Regions from separate parts of the Devosia sp. MC1541 genome, predicted to be linked through region 1. Evidence: predicted binding sites of a transcription regulator. Region 1 holds the regulator's gene; the other holds the start of a gene.
What was found. The regulator LexA, encoded in region 1, represses DNA repair genes until DNA is damaged. The targets are predictions, from matches to a motif close to TGTTCNNNNTGTGTTCNG.
Positions count from the first base shown of each region.

Region 1 (8,097 bases):
CAACCGCACCAATGCGCAGCGCTTGCACCGAAAGCCCCTGCGCTTCAACCGAAGCCGGGTTGTCGCCCACAGCGCGGATCGCCAGCCCAAGCGGGGTGCGATAGAGCACGAAGGCCACAAGGATCACGAAGGCAATCGCCAGCATGGTCAGAGAAGTCTGCTGGAACAGCGCCGGGCCGATGAATGGCAGGTCCGAAAGCACCGGAATATCAAGCGGCTGGAACGGGGTAATACGCGGTGGCGAGGTCACATTCGGCAGCGCCGTGCGATAGGTGAAGTAGGATAGGCTGGTCGCCAAAAGCGTAATGCCAATGCCCGACACGTGCTGCGATAGGCCGAGCACAACGGTCAGCCCAGCATGCAGCAGGCCGAAGATCGCACCAACCAGCATGGCAACGATAACGCCGCCCCACAGCCCTGCTCCGAGGAACACGGCGAGCCAACCGGCCATGGCGCCAGCAACGAAAATGCCCTCAATCCCGAGATTGAGCACCCCTGCCCGCTCACAGATCAGCGCGCCCAAGACGCCAAAGATCAGCGGCGTGGCGATACGGATTGCTGCAGCCCAGAAATTGGCCGAACCGATGATTTCGAATACGACGTCCATTCTTACGCCTCCGCACCAGACTTGGCTTTGCGTTCAAAGCGAACGCGGAAGCGCAGGAAGAATGTACCGACCAGCACACAGAGCAGCGACAGCGCCACAACGAGGTCAGCGAGATAGTTCGAAATGCCGGTCGCACGGCTCATCGAGTCCGCACCCACAAAGACCGAGGCCACGAACAGCGCCGCAAACACGGTGCCAATCGGCGAAAGCCCCGCAAGCATGGCCACGACAATCCCCGAATAGCCAAAGCCCGGCGAGAGATCAGCCGAGAGATAGCCCTTTACGCCTGCAACCTCGGACACACCGGCAAGACCGGCGAGACCACCCGAAATTAGCGCCACTTTCAGCATGGTCGCATTGACCGGGATGCCTGCGAACTTAGCCGCATCGCGGTTCTCGCCCACGGCCTTGATCTCGAAGCCGAGCACGGTCTTGCGCACGAGAATCCAAAGAACAATGGCCGCGCCAATACCGACGATCAGCCCCCAGTGCATCCGCAGACGGGGAATGAGCTTGGAGAATTTTGCTTCCGCGTCGAGCGGGATGGATTGCGGCCAGCCCATCGCCAGAGGGTCTTTCAACGGCCCTTCGATCAGCATCTGCACAAAGAGAATAACGACGAAGTTCAGCAGTAGCGTAATTACCACCTCATCAGCGCCAAAGCGCTGCTTGAGCATGGTTGGCACCACCATCATCATGCCGCCGCAGATAAAGCCCGCGATCATCACCGTTGGGATCATCAACGCTGGCGGCATCTGCAGCAAGCCGCTCCCAACGAGCACCGCCGCGAGCGCGCCTATATAGAGCTGGCCTTCCGCGCCGATATTCCAAAGCTTCGCCCGGAACGCGACTGCGCAGGCGAGCCCGGTCAGGATAAGCGGCGTCGCCCGGTTCAGCGTTTCGGAAAACGCGAACATCGAGCCAAACGCGCCCTGCACCATCAGGCCATAGGCCGTAATCGGGTTTTGCCCCGCAGCCAGAACAGGAATAGCCACCAGCAAGAGCGCGGCAATGCCGGAGCCAAGCGAAACCAGCAGTTTGAGCGCGACAGAAGCGTCAGCGCGGTTTTCAAGACGCAAACTCATGCTGCCTGCCCTGCCATCAACAAACCAATCGTACCGCGGTCGAGCTTTTCGCTAGGGCCAGCGTCGCTGACCTCCCCGGCGTGAACCACAAGGAAGCGATCCGCCAGCGCGAACAATTCGTCCAGGTCTTCCGAAATCACCATCACGGCGGCGCCACGGTCACGCGCTGCAATAATGCGGCGATGGACTTCCGATTGCGCGCCAACGTCGAGGCCGCGTGTGGGCTGGTTCGCCAGAATAACGCGCGGCAAACGCTCCAAAACGCGCGCCAAAATCAGCTTCTGCACATTGCCGCCAGAGAGCAGCCGCGCTTCGGCGTCCGGCCCCGGGCAACGCACGTCATAGGCCGCAATCGCTTCCGTCGCGTGCTCCTGCATGGCTTTACGATTGAGCAGGCCATAGCGCGAGTACGGCGCGCTGCGCACTTCCTCAATGGCAATATTGTCGGCAACACTCATCGTGCCAACAACGCCGTCATGCTGGCGGTCTTCCGGCATACGCGCCACACCAGCCTGAACCAGCGCACGCGGGTCCGCCTTGGTCAGCGCTTCGCCGTAAAGACGCACTTCGCCAGCATCCGGAACAGCAAGCCCCGAGATCAGTGCCGCAATGCCCGATTGGCCATTGCCCGACACACCGGCCAGACCGATGATTTCGCCAGCCTTGAGTTCAAAGCTGACATTGCGCAGCGATTGACGGGTCGAGCCCTGCTTGAGCGACACATTGGCAAAGCTCATCAGCGGCTCGCGCGGCGTTGCGGGCGTGCGCTTCACTTCAGCCACAGCCTTGCCCACCATCAAATCGGCAATATCGCGCCGATCAGAATTTGCAGTGACGAGCTCACCCGCCTTGCGGCCGCCCCGCAGAACCAGAATACGGCTCGATACGGAGAGCACTTCTCCCAGCTTGTGAGAGATAAAAATAACGCCCAGCCCATTCGCAGCCAAGCGGCGCAGAACGGTGAAGAGCCCTTCGGACTCTTGTGGGGTCAGAACCGCGGTGGGTTCATCCAGAATAAGCACGCGGACATTGCGATAGAGCGCCTTCAAGATTTCAACGCGCTGCTTTTCGCCTACGGTGAGGCTGGCGACAGGACGGTCGAGGTCCACATCAAGCCCACTCTCCGCAATAATGGCTTCCACCTTCTTGCGCGCCGTAGATTTGCCGCCAAGCGCAAACATGCCCTCGGTGCCAAGACGAATATTGTCGAGCCCGCCGAGGTTTTCCGCCAGCGTAAAATGCTGGTGGACCATGCCAATACCGGCTTTCAACGCCGCGCCAGGCGAACCGGCAGGCAAAATTTGAAGGCCAGCCTCGCTCGCAACACGAACCACACCCTCATCCTGCACATAGTGCCCGAAGAGAATGTTCATCAATGTCGTCTTGCCGGCGCCATTTTCCCCCAGAAGGGCTAGGATTTCGCCCCGCTTGAGACTGAGATTAATCCCGTCATTCGCGGTGAGTTTGCCAAAGCGCTTGGTGATACCCTCAAGTGAGAGCACCACATCCCCCTGTTGGTCGGTCATTGCCGCCCCCAAAAAATAGAATAGGCCGGGCGTGGGAAAACCCACACCCGGCCAGAAAAAGGATTACATGCTGGAGCTTGGTTCAGCGTCGTTGATGTCGACCTTGAAAGTACCAGCAAGGATTTCAGCTTCCTTGGCCTTAGCGGCAGCTACTGCTTCCGCACCAGCAAGCGCTTCATCATAAACTGCGCTCGAACCACCGTGCTCGAGGAAGGCATAAATGCCGTAATCCGAAGCGGTGAAACTGCCAGCCTTAATGTCGGCAATTGCTTTGTTGATCATTGGCTCGCCGTGCCACAGCGCCGACGCCAGAATGGTGCCTGGGTAATCCGCTGCGGTGTCGATCACGTTGCCGATGGCCAGAACGCCGCGTTCCTTGGCAGCGTCAGACACGCCAAAACGCTCTGCGTAAAGAATGTCAGCGCCCGCATCGATCATAGCGAATGCCGATTCCTTGGCCTTCGGAGGATCGTACCAGGAGTTGATGAAGCTCACCGAGAACTTCACCTCTGGGTTGACCGAGAGTGCGCCCTGCATGAAGGCATTCATCAGACGGTTCACTTCTGGAATAGCGTAACCACCGATCATGCCGATCTTATTGGTTTCGGTCTTCATGCCCGCAACCATGCCGGTCAAATAGCTTGGTTCTTGGATGAAGTTGTCGAAGGTGGCGAAGTTTGGCTCAACTGGCTGGAGCGAGGACCCCATCAGGTACATCACTTCTGGGTATTCTTCCGCAACGGCACGCGCTGGCTGTTCAACGCCGAAGGCTTCACCGATCACCAGCTTAGCGCCCTGCTCCGAATATTCGCGCATGACGCGTTCATAGTCGGTGTTCGACACGTTTTCCGAATACACATATTCGATCTCGCCGCGTTCCTGCGCTGCGATCAGCGCGAGATGGAGGCGCGATGCCCACTGCTGCTCAACCGGAACGGTCCACACAGCTGCAATCTTGGTCACATCCTGCGCCAATACCGACCCGGTCAGCGACAGAGCTGCGACGCCGAGTGCGGCCGCCGAAAGAAAGGCGCGTCGACCGAATTTCGTTAGAGCGGTCATTTTAACCCCCAATGAGTGTGCAAAAAACGAACAAAAATCTCTCCTGCCTATCTAGCGAGCGAACACGCTTGGTTGGCAAGTTGAAAATTAAGGTTTTTTAAATCTGTTCCGTCTTGCTGACGAGTCGCATTTGCTCCTCAACGCCGCACTGTGCCTGTGACGCGTTTACGCATGTTTGGGGCTCGGGCTTGGATCGGCCAAAATCACACATCTATGCATGCGCATATTACAGCCGTTTGGCAGTTCTGACAGGAACATGGCAACACTTGCAGAACATTTGAGGAACACATATAGTCGTTCCGTCTATGTTCCGATTCTGGGTCTGGGGCCGATGCTGACGAAAAAACAACACGAATTGCTGATGTTCATCCATGAGCGGATGAAGGAGAGCGGTATTCCTCCGTCATTCGACGAGATGAAGGATGCGCTTGATCTGGCGTCCAAATCCGGCATTCATCGTCTCATCACTGCCCTCGAAGAGCGCGGCTTTATCCGCCGCCTTCCCAATCGCGCCCGTGCGCTCGAAGTGGTGAAGCTACCGGATTCGATGAACCCGACCTTGGGCGGCCGCAAGGCAAAGTTCGAGCCCAGCGTCATTGAAGGCACTCTCGGCAAGGTCGCCGCGCCCCCAGCGCGTGCACTTCCATCCGCCGCTGACGATTATGCGCGCCCCATCTCCATTCCGGTTATGGGCCGCATTGCAGCAGGCACGCCCATTGAGGCAATCCAGACCCACTCGCACACCATCGCTGTACCGCCAGAAATGCTCGGCTCAGGCGAACACTACGCATTGGAAGTGCGCGGGGATTCGATGATCGACGCAGGCATTTTTGATGGCGACACGGTCCTCATCAAAAAGCAGGATACGGCTTCAAACGGCGAAATCATCGTGGCCCTTGTCGACGATGAGGAAGCAACCCTGAAGCGTCTGCGCCGCAAGGGCGATACGGTCGCTCTGGAAGCGGCAAACCCGGCCTATGAAACCCGTATCTTCCCGCCCGATCGGGTCCGGGTTCAAGGCCGTCTGGTCGGCCTGATGCGGAAGTACTGAATTGGCGGAGGGGCAAGTTGAAAAACTCTGCCCCTTTGTTCTGCGCAGCGTTGGTTCTTGTAACACGCCTCCACGATACTCCCCGCGCCCCGGAGTGGCGTATATTCTTCCAACGCCCGCTCGCCGACCTTCGACATCACAGGCGCTGAGCCAGTACACGCGCAAAGCCGAGCATTGCGCTCACGGCTAAGCCCGAGCGCCGCCTCCATTTTCATATATCCCCGCTCTAAAGAACGCGCCCCTTCGCGCCCTAAAAGGCCATGTCCGCGCCAAAGCTGACGCCCATAAGTGCCAGCCAAAAGCCACAGATAGGCCAATCGCGGCCACGCTGGCTGGACGCATAAAAAGGCCCGCTTTCGCGGGCCCTTTCTCACGCATATCGCGCTTAGTGATTGTCGCGTGGCAGACCTTCGGTCTGGGCAATGCGCTGGTACTTGTCGGCACCACGCAGAATGGCGCCGTCGCCCAATTGGCCGACCAGGCCGCGTTGGATTTCCTGCCAAGGGGTCTGATGCTTGGGGAATTTATATCCGCCCTCTGCATTCAGATCCAAACGGCGAGCAGCGATTTCCTCGTCCGAGATGAGGATGTCAGCTTCCCCCTTATTGAGGTCGATCCGCACCCGGTCGCCCGTCCGCAGGATCGCGAGGTTGCCACCAGCCGCCGCTTCAGGCGACGCGTTGAGGATCGAAGGCGAACCCGACGTGCCCGACTGACGACCATCACCGATACAAGCAAGGGACGAAATGCCCTTCTTAATCAGATAGCTAGGCGGACGCATGTTCACGACTTCCGCAGCGCCTGGATAGCCGATTGGCCCCGCACCGCGCATGAACAGCAGCGTGTGTTCATCGATAGCGAGCGAGGGATCGTCGATCCGGTGGTGATAGTCTTCAGGACCATCAAACACCACCGCCTTGCCCTCAAACATGCCCGGATGCTGCGGATCCGAGAGATAGCGCTCGCGGAACTCGGGGCTGATCACCGAAGTCTTCATAATGGCGTTGTCGAAGAGGTTCCCGCGCAACACGAGGAAGCCCGCTTCCGCCTTCATCGGATTGTCGAAATGACGGATGACCTTGTCGTCTTCAATCGGACGATTTCGGCAGTTTTCGCCAATCGATTTGCCGTTCACGGTTGGGGCGTTCTCGTGGATAAGCTTTTGTTTCATCAGCTCATTCACCACCGCAGGCACACCGCCCGCGTGGTAATAGTCCTCACCGAGATATTCACCCGCTGGCTGCAAGTTCACCAAGAGCGGCACCTTGTGCCCATGCTCCTGCCACTCGTCGATATTGAGGTCGACACCAATATGCTTGGCAATCGCATTGATATGGATTGGCGCATTGGTCGAGCCGCCGATGGCCGAATTGACCACGATAGCGTTGAGGAAGTTTTCCTTGGTCAGAATGTCCGATGGCTTGAGGTCTTCACGAACCATCTCTACCGCACGCTTGCCAGTGCGATAGGCCATTTCCTGACGGTCACGATAAGGCGCTGGAATCGCTGCTGAACCCGGCAACTGCATTCCGAGAGCTTCAGCCAGCGAGTTCATCGTTGTCGCTGTTCCCATGGTGTTGCAATAGCCAGTCGACGGGGCCGAAGACGCAACCAGTTCAATGAACTTTGGATAGTCGATCTCGCCAGCGGCGAGCAGCTGGCGGGCCTTCCAGACGATGGTGCCAGAACCCGTGCGTTCGCCCTTATGCCAGCCGTTCAACATCGGGCCAACCGAGAGAGCAATCGCCGGAATATTGACCGTCGCCGCGCCCATCAGCATGGCGGGTGTGGTCTTGTCGCAACCAATGGTCAGCACCACGCCGTCCAGCGGATAGCCGTAGAGAACTTCCACGAGGCCCAAATAGGCCAGGTTACGGTCAAGACCTGCCGTCGGGCGCTTACCGGTTTCCTGAATCGGGTGAACCGGAAACTCAATGGCGATACCGCCTGCTTCGCGAATACCTTCGCGCAGACGTTCAGCCAGAACGATATGGTGACGGTTACAAGGGCTTAGGTCGGAGCCGGTCTGCGCGATGCCGATGATCGGCTTGTCGGACTGCAGCTCTTCGCGCGACACACCATAGTTCATGTAGCGCTCAAGATAGAGCGCGGTCATGTCTGGATTGTCGGGATTATCGAACCACGCACGCGAGCGCAGCTTCCGGCCGCCATTGCCGCTGTTATCTACCGTCATAGATCAATTCCTTGGTTCTCCGCCCTGCGGAGCACTGGGGTCTGTTTGCTCCTGTTCTAGCACGGCAATTCTGGAATGGAACGGGGCCGTAGCTTAAAATCATACAAATGACTCTAAACACCGTGAGAATCTGATTTTCGGCGCATTCCACCTTACTCAGCGCGCGGTGCAATCGGGCAGTTGCGGTTAAGCCATACAAGAACGGGCTAGTCAGTGTCGGTCTCCGGCTTTACGTTCGCGCCGCAGACTTGGAGGGACTACGAAGTGATGCAATCAGGAGCATGGGTCGCTGTTGACTGGGGCACCTCAAATTTAAGGGCTTGGGCGCTGGACGGCGATGGTTCCGTAATCGGAACAGCAAGCTCGGACAAAGGCATGGGCAAGTTGACCCCCGATGCTTTCCCTAGCGCACTAACAGAAACAATCGGCCAGTTAGGCTTGGCGACATCGCCAGACGAAGTGTTGATCTGTGGCATGGCAGGCGCCCGCCAGGGCTGGCTCGAAGCGCCTTACCTTGAAGCCCCTACCGACCTTAAAGACTTAGCCGCGGGTGCGGTCCATCCCGAAATGGC
Region 1 is NZ_JABBDZ010000001.1:309,449-317,545, forward strand. Features, by position in the region: gene HKD40_RS01435 (ABC transporter permease) at 1-607, opposite strand, end outside; gene HKD40_RS01440 (ABC transporter permease) at 610-1,692, opposite strand; gene HKD40_RS01445 (ABC transporter ATP-binding protein) at 1,689-3,218, opposite strand; gene HKD40_RS01450 (BMP family protein) at 3,282-4,280, opposite strand; gene lexA (transcriptional repressor LexA) at 4,612-5,331, shown strand; gene HKD40_RS01460 (IlvD/Edd family dehydratase) at 5,717-7,525, opposite strand; gene HKD40_RS01465 (2-dehydro-3-deoxygalactonokinase) at 7,793-8,097, shown strand, end outside.

Region 2 (8,097 bases), on a different contig from region 1:
CGAAGTGTCGCGTCGTCTCGTCGAAGCCATGGAAACCGTGCGGTCCGTGCTCCAAAAAACGGAGAGTTGAGTGCCCGAGGTCAATGTTGAAATTAATGGCCGCAAGTACCGTATGGCTTGTGAAGCAGGTCAACAGGGGCATTTGATGCGCCTTGCCGAGCGTTTTGACGCTGAGGTTGAAGCGCTCAAGGGTGCCGTCGGCGAAATCGGGGATACCCGTCTAACGGTCATGGCAGGCATTGCCGTCATGGATGAATTGACGGAAGCGGAAAAACGCATCGCCGCTCTTGAAGAGCAAGTGGCGCTTTTGACCGAGGCCGGGCAAGGCATTGCCGAAGAGCTTGAGCAGACCGAGCGTAAGTTTACCCAGAAGCTCGATGAAGCCTCACGGACGATCGAGAGCATCGCCAGCGTTCTCGAGCAAACTGCGCCAGTTGCGAATTGAGCGATCAACCTCGTTGAAAGCGCGATGGTGGCCTTTGCAGCGGTGCCGGAAGCGCCTATATGTGTAAGCGCTGCCCGGCGCGTGAGGACACAGAATCCCCGGGGCCTTAATCGATCCTAAGGGAGCTGTCCCTGACCAGGCCCGTGGGCTTGGACATACGGCGCCCACCTACGTAAGTAGGTTCCCGGGATCGCAATTCCCACGGCCTGGGCGGCACAAATATCTGAGGTTTGATGGCGCAGCTGAGCGTTGATGAGATCAAGTCAGACCTGCGGCACGAAGCATACCTTGCCCGCGCGGCGCTGAGTGCCGACTATCGACGTGATGCCGCTTTGGCCGTCGCCTCCCATTTTTTCCAATCATCGCTGATGTCTGACGCCGATACTGTCGCTGGGTATTGGACACTGCGCGATGAGCTCGATTGCCTGCCGATCTTGAATGCGCTGAAAGAACGGGGCGGAAAAGTCATCTTGCCGGTGGTGGCGGCATCCGGTCAGCCGCTCGATCTAAGGCTCTGGGAGCCTGATGTTCCATTGGAAAAAGCCGGTTTTGGTACCTTCGGGCCCCCGAGCACTGCGCCACGGGCGATACCCGATGTCCTATTGCTGCCGCTCGTTGCCTTTGACAAAACAGGCACGCGTCTGGGATATGGCGGTGGGTATTACGACCGGACGCTTGCGTCCCTACCTAAAAAGCCACGGCTCATTGGATTGGCCTACGCCGTTCAAGAGCTCGATGAGATACCTCGCTTGGACCACGACGTGCCGCTAGATGCCGTCATTACAGAGACTGGCCTGCGCATGTTCGGAGACACTTTATGAGACTGCTTTTTCTTGGCGACGTGATGGGTAAGGCCGGACGTGATGCCATAACCGAACGCCTGCCGGGCTTGATCCAAGAATACAAATTCGATTTCGTCGTCATCAACGGCGAGAACGCCAGCCATGGGCGCGGTCTCACTGAGGGCCATTACAACGCATTGCGTGACGCGGGCGCGGACATTGTCACGCTTGGCGACCATGCTTTCGATCAGCGTGAAGCGCTTTCTTATATCGAGCGTGAACCCAATTTGGTGCGCCCGATCAATTATGTCTCTGGCACGCCGGGCCGCGGCGCAATGATGGTCGAAGGCCGCAATGGGCATCGCGTCTTGGTGGTCAATGCGCTCGGCCGCGTATTTATGCCCCCGATCGATGACCCATTCCGCGCTGTTGAAGCGGCGATCGCGCAAGCGCCACTCGGGCATGTCGCCGACGCTATTCTGGTCGACTTCCACACTGAGGCCACGTCGGAAATCCAGGCGATGGGCTATTTCTTGGATGGTCGTGCTACCCTCGTGGTTGGCACACATACCCATATCCCCACCTCCGACCACCGCATTTTGCGTGGCGGCACGGCGCTGATGGCCGACGCTGGCATGTGCGGAGATTTCGACTCTGTTATCGGCAGTGATTATGAGGAGCCGTTGAACCGGTTCCTCAGTGGCATACCGACTGGCCGATTTGTTCCGGCAGATGGTGAAGCCACGCTCTGCGGCGTCGCCGTTGAGACTGACCCACTGACGGGTCTGGCGCGTTACGTTGCACCTTTGCGGGTTGGCGGCGTACTGGCTCAGGCATTGCCGGACTTCCCTGCATAAAGACTAGCATAAGCGACTCACGGAACCGTGAGTCGCTGTTCTCGTTACCTCGATGATTGTGTCGGCTTTAACCAGCGGCTCGTTAACGGGGGAAATGGGGATATGCTTGATCCCATCATCAATTTTCTGAACGACATATTCTGGGGCTATGTCCTCGTTTATGGCCTAATTGCCGTTGGGTTATTCTTCACGATCCGGTTGCGGTTCGTGCAGTTTGTCCATTTCGGTGAGATGTTTCGAGCGGTTGTAGGTTCAAAGGCCAACGACAAAGCCGGGATCACACCCTTTCAGGCCCTCTGCACCTCACTGGCATCCCGTGTTGGCACGGGGAACCTCGCCGGTGTCGCGGTGGCTCTTTATCTTGGCGGTCCCGGCGCTATCTTTTGGATGTGGGTGGTTGCGCTCCTCGGCATGGCCACGGCCTATTCTGAATCGACGCTCGCCCAGCTCTATAAAATCAAAAACCAGAACGGCGATTATCGCGGTGGGCCCGCGTTTTATATCGCGCGTGGCCTCAAAGCTCCGTGGGCCGGTGCTCTGTTTTCGGTCTGCCTGATCCTCGCCTTTGGTCTGGTCTTTAATGCCGTTCAAGCCAACTCAATTGCTGATGCGGCCGCGGGCGCATTCGGCTTCGATAAGCTCTGGGTCGGCATTTCTCTGGCTGTGCTAACCGGCATCGTGATTTTCGGCGGTATTCGCGGCGTCGCTTATGTGTCGCAAGTGGTCGTGCCGATCATGGCCGGTATCTATCTTCTGGTCGCGCTTTGGGTCGTGGCCATGCACATCACCGAGGTGCCCGACATGCTCGGCCTCATTGTCCGCAGCGCGTTCGGTCTTGAAGCTGCTGGTGGCGGGATCGCGGGCGCGATGCTCAACGGTGTGAAGCGTGGTCTTTTTTCCAACGAGGCCGGCATGGGCTCTGCGCCCAATATCGCCGCCGTTGCAACGCCTGACCCGCACCACCCTTCATCGCAGGGCTTCGTGCAGGCGCTGGGCGTATTCATCGATACCATTCTGGTGTGTACTGCAACTGCGCTGCTTATTCTGCTTTCCGGGGTTATGGTTCCGGGCAGCGATTTGACTGGCACACCGCTGACCCAGGCCGCCATGACTGTTCACATCGGCGGGTTCGGCAATGCCTTTATCGCCATTGCGATCTTCTTTTTCGCCTTCACCTCCATCATCGGCAATTACACCTATGCCGAAAATGCCATGACCTTCCTCAAGCTGGGCAATTTTCCTGCGCTTACAGTTCTGCGCTTGGCCGCTATGGGCATGGTGATCTGGGGCTCTGTTGAAACCGTGGCGATGGTCTTTAATGCGGCCGACGCATCCATGGGGCTGATGGCGACCATCAATTTGATCGCCATTGTTCTGCTCTCCGGTACTGTTGCGAAACTGACCAAGGACTATGTCGATCAGCGTAAAGCGGGGAAGGTGCCAACCTTCCAGGCCTCGGATTATCCTGAGCTCGATGGCAAGATCGATCATTCGATCTGGAACAGGCAGGACCCCGGCTAAACTGTTTTTGGCCTAAAAAACCTGCGCTCGCTGCCGTGACACCGGGGGCGGGCGCTTTATTTTTGCCCTCGCGGGCCCTATAAGCAGCCCGATTTTACAAATTCTCGCCGAGGTAACGAATGGCTGGCCATTCCCACGCCAAGAACATTATGCACCGCAAGGGCAAGAGCGATGCTATTCGCTCCAAGATATTTTCGAAGCTCGCCCGCGAAATCACCGTGGCGGCCAAGATGGGTCAGCCTGACCCAGCGTTTAACCCACGTCTGCGTTTGGCCATCACCAATGCGCGCTCGCAGTCGATGCCAAAAGACAATATCGAACGCGCAGTGAAAAAGGCGTCCGGTGGCGACGCTGAGAACTATGACGAAATCCGCTATGAAGGCTACGGCCCGGGTGGTGTTGCCGTCATCGTTGAAGCGCTGACTGACAACCGCAACCGCACGGCCTCGAACGTTCGTTCGTACTTCTCCAAGAACGGTGGCGCCTTGGGTGAAACCGGTTCGGTCGGCTTCATGTTCGATCGCGTTGGCGAAATCACCTACCCGGCTGCAGTCGGTACGGAAGACAAGGTCATGGAAGCGGCGATTGAGGCCGGTGCCGATGACGTTGAGAGCGACGACGAAGGCCACTACATCTACACCAGCTTTGAAGGCATGGCCGAAGTCTCGGCCGCGCTTGAGCAGGTGTTGGGCGAAGCTGAATCGGTCAAGGCCGTCTGGAAGCCTCAGAACCGTACGCCGATTGACGCTGAAAAGGGTGCAACCCTGATGAAGCTGATCGCGACCCTCGAAGAAGATGACGACGTTCAGAACGTCTACTCGAACTTTGACATGAGCGAAGAAGACGCTGCCAAGCTCGTCTAATTGAGCAGCATTTCGAATTTGAAATCCCCGCCTCGCGCGGGGATTTTTTTATGCGCGGCGCACAGGGGCCGGGGGCAAAGAAACGGCCGCTACTTCCACCATATTGCGCCCGGCCTTTTTGGCCGCATAGAGCCCCTGATCAGCACAGCGGAACAGTTCTGAAAAACTGATTGGTGCGGCGAAACTTGCGCCCCCAATACTCACGCTGAGCGGACAGGGCACGCCTCGCGGTGAAAAGCTCGCCCTGCGGATGCCGCGGCGAATGCGTTCTGCCACCAGAAAGGCGCTCATGCGATTGGCGCCCGGTAAGTAAACGCCAAATTCCTCGCCGCCGAGCCGCCCGACCAGCGCACCGGTGCGTACAATACGGCGCAACGTCGCCGCAATAAGGGTCAGGGCAATGTCGCCCTGATCATGGCCATGGGCATCGTTGATCGCTTTGAAATTATCGGCGTCAATAACGAGAAGGGCACCACTGGGCGTGCCTTCGCGGTCACTGAGAAACTCCTGCGTTAGCTCCGTGAACGCACCTCGGTTCAGGCAGCCGGTGAGGCTATCGGTATTGGCCAAGCGCGCCAGTCGAAGGTTTTCGACCGCCAGCTGGCGCATTCGCATTGTGAACAAGTAGAATAAGGGCAGACCCACCAGCAGCGGGGAGAGGGTCGCCGCGCCAAACAGGCGGATCGAAAGATCGGATGTGAGCTCTGCGCTCGAGAAGAACACAGCCACCACAATCCACGAAACGACCACGCAGCAAACCGGGCCGAAAATGCTCCAACGGGTTACGCTCGACCAGCTATGAAATGGCCTAGATTTCCTGTGGCTTGCAACGCGTTTGAGGCGTTGTCGTGCATATAAAATAGCTGAAAGTCGCCAGTTGGTAACGCGCTGTGTGTCCATGCCGTTTGCCCCCAAAAGCATGCGCGTGACGCTAGGCGAGGCTTTCTCAATTAATGCTTGCCCGAATTGTTAAAGCTTTATTCATCCACTGGTATATCGTTTGTTGCCAATTTGTTCACTTTAGCCTTGGTAGGCTGCGCGAAGCTGACTACAAGGTAATCCATGAGCACTCCCGTTCGAATCATCGGCATCGACCCTGGCATCCGCCGTTGTGGCTGGGGCGTTATCGAGGCGCAGGACAATCGTTTGCGCTTTGTCGCTGGTGGCACGATCACCCCGCCAACAACAGGCGAACTGGCCTCCCGGCTGGCATTTTTGTCCGAAGGGCTAAATGGCGTATTGGACGCTCATCAGCCAGATGAAGCCGCAGTGGAAGAGACATTCGTGAGTGCGGGCGCTCGCTCAGCGCTTATCCTTGGACAAGCGCGCGGCGTTGTTTTGGTGACGCCTGCTTTGCGCGGTCTGCCCGTGGCAGAGTACGCCGCCAATCTCATCAAGAAATCCGTTGTCGGCACGGGCCACGCGGATAAGGCGCAGATTGGCCTCATGGTCAAAACTCTGATGCCGACAGCTGTTTTTAAGGGCGCGGACGCAGCCGACGCTTTGGCGATTGCAATTTGCCACGCCCACCACCGTGTTTCAGCGATGCGCATGGGAGCCTATGCATGATCGGCAAGCTTAAAGGTCTGGTCGATAGTTTTGGTGATGATTACGCCCTGATCGATTGCGGTGGTGTTTGCTACCAAGTGTTCTGCTCGGGCCGCACGCTGCAGTCATTGCCCAGTGTTGGCCAAGCTGGTGTGGTCTTTATCGAGACCATCGTGCGCGAGGACATGATCCGGCTTTATGGCTTTGCCACCGAAGCTGAAAAGAGCTGGTTCAATCTTCTCACCTCCGTGCAGGGCGTGGGTGCACGCGTGGCTTTGGCCATTCTGTCGATCCTCACGCCGTCTGAACTCTCGAGCGCTGTGGCGCTGCAAGATAAGGCGATGATCGGGCGCGCCAATGGTGTTGGCCCCAAACTGGCGCTGCGTGTTGTGACCGAACTTAAGGGCAAGGTTCCAGCCATTGGCGCTGTCGATGCTGGCACTCTGGGCTTGCAGGCCGCGCTTGGCGAAGGCGTTGCCGCAACCAATATTTCCGACGCCGTGTCGGCGCTGACCAATTTGGGCTATTCCAGCCAGCAGGCGTCTGCTGCCGTGGCACGCGTGGTGCAAAAGGAAGGCGACGATACCGCGACCGAAAAGCTTATTCGTCTGGGACTTCGCGAGCTCAGCAGTTAAGCTCTCTCCAAATTGGGGGAGAGTGATTTTGGCAACGAAACTTCAGTCTGCATGTGTGGCACTGGTTATGCTCGGCGCGGCGAGCTCTGTAACGGCGGCGCAGGCCGACCAAAATGAAGCTGTCGCTGTGGCGATTTGGTTTGTGGAAGCCGATGGGACGTCAAAGCCCTATTATTTCCACGATTTGAATAACCCCTTGCCGCGCTGGTCGTGCGAAGCGCGACTTGACTACCTAACGAAATTGCATTTTCGCAATACAAGATCCAATCCGGACCTCAAGAACAAGCAGGCGACAAGGTCGGCCTGTGTTCCGGTCCGCAACATAAAGTAAGCTTGCGCGTGACCTCAATTACCAACCCTTCCACCGGTCGCGACGAAAATCTCGATGTGTCGTTGCGCCCGTCAGGCTTTTCTGACTTCGTCGGACAGGCGGCGGCGCGCGCCAATCTGGAAGTGTTCATTCAGGCCGCAAAACAGCGTGGTTCGGCGCTGGACCACGTTTTGTTTGTGGGGCCGCCCGGCCTCGGCAAAACCACGCTCGCGCAGATTATTTCCAAGGAATTGGGTGTGGGTTTTCGCGCGACCTCGGGCCCGGTGATCGCCAAGGCGGGGGATCTGGCGGCGCTGCTGACCAATCTTGAAGAGCGCGACGTGCTTTTCATCGACGAAATCCATCGTCTCAACCCGGCCATTGAAGAAGTCCTCTATCCTGCTATGGAAGACTTCCAGCTTGATCTGATCATCGGGGAAGGGCCTGCGGCGCGTTCTGTTCGTATTGATCTGGCCAAGTTTACGCTGGTTGGTGCAACCACACGTGCCGGCCTACTCACCACGCCACTGCGCGATCGTTTCGGCATACCGGTTCGTCTCAATTTCTATACGCCTGAAGAGCTGGTCAAAATCGTCACGCGTGGTGCGCGCCTTCTCGGCATGCCAATGTCGCCCGATGGCGCAATGGAAGTCGCGCGTCGCTCGCGCGGCACCCCGCGTATCGCCGGACGCCTGCTCCGTCGCGTCATCGATTTTGCCATGGTGGGCGGCGCTCATGAAGTGACACGACAGATTGCCGACGCTGCGCTCTTGCGTCTTGATGTGGATAGCCGGGGTCTTGATCAGCTCGACCGCCGTTATCTCACAACCATTGCCGATTTCTACAATGGTGGCCCCGTCGGTATCGAAACAATCGCCGCTGCGCTCTCCGAGCCGCGCGATGCGATTGAAGAAATCGTCGAGCCTTACCTCTTGCAGCAGGGCTTTATTCAGCGCACACCGCGTGGGCGCATGCTCACCTCAATCGCGTTCCAACATATGGGGCGCGGTGTGCCGCAAGGCTTTGTGGGCATACAGTCGACCCTGTTTGAGGAACCCGAAGAGTGAATGAACGGCATATCATCAGCTTTCCCATCGGCTCGCAGCGGTTCAATTTCCGTGTCGCCGGGATCATCG
Region 2 is NZ_JABBDZ010000010.1:73,970-82,066, reverse strand. Features, by position in the region: gene HKD40_RS12000 (DUF4164 family protein) at 1-70, shown strand, start outside; gene zapA (cell division protein ZapA) at 71-445, shown strand; RNA gene ssrS (6S RNA) at 510-666, shown strand; gene HKD40_RS11985 (5-formyltetrahydrofolate cyclo-ligase) at 679-1,266, shown strand; gene HKD40_RS11980 (TIGR00282 family metallophosphoesterase) at 1,263-2,084, shown strand; gene HKD40_RS11975 (sodium:alanine symporter family protein) at 2,187-3,605, shown strand; gene HKD40_RS11970 (YebC/PmpR family DNA-binding transcriptional regulator) at 3,725-4,468, shown strand; gene HKD40_RS11965 (GGDEF domain-containing protein) at 4,517-5,218, opposite strand; gene ruvC (crossover junction endodeoxyribonuclease RuvC) at 5,531-6,037, shown strand; gene ruvA (Holliday junction branch migration protein RuvA) at 6,034-6,651, shown strand; gene HKD40_RS11950 (hypothetical protein) at 6,680-6,982, shown strand; gene ruvB (Holliday junction branch migration DNA helicase RuvB) at 6,991-8,028, shown strand; gene HKD40_RS11940 (NUDIX domain-containing protein) at 8,025-8,097, shown strand, end outside.
Region 2: a site for LexA is predicted at 5,470-5,487, ahead of ruvC (crossover junction endodeoxyribonuclease RuvC). Genes of this name have one in related genera too.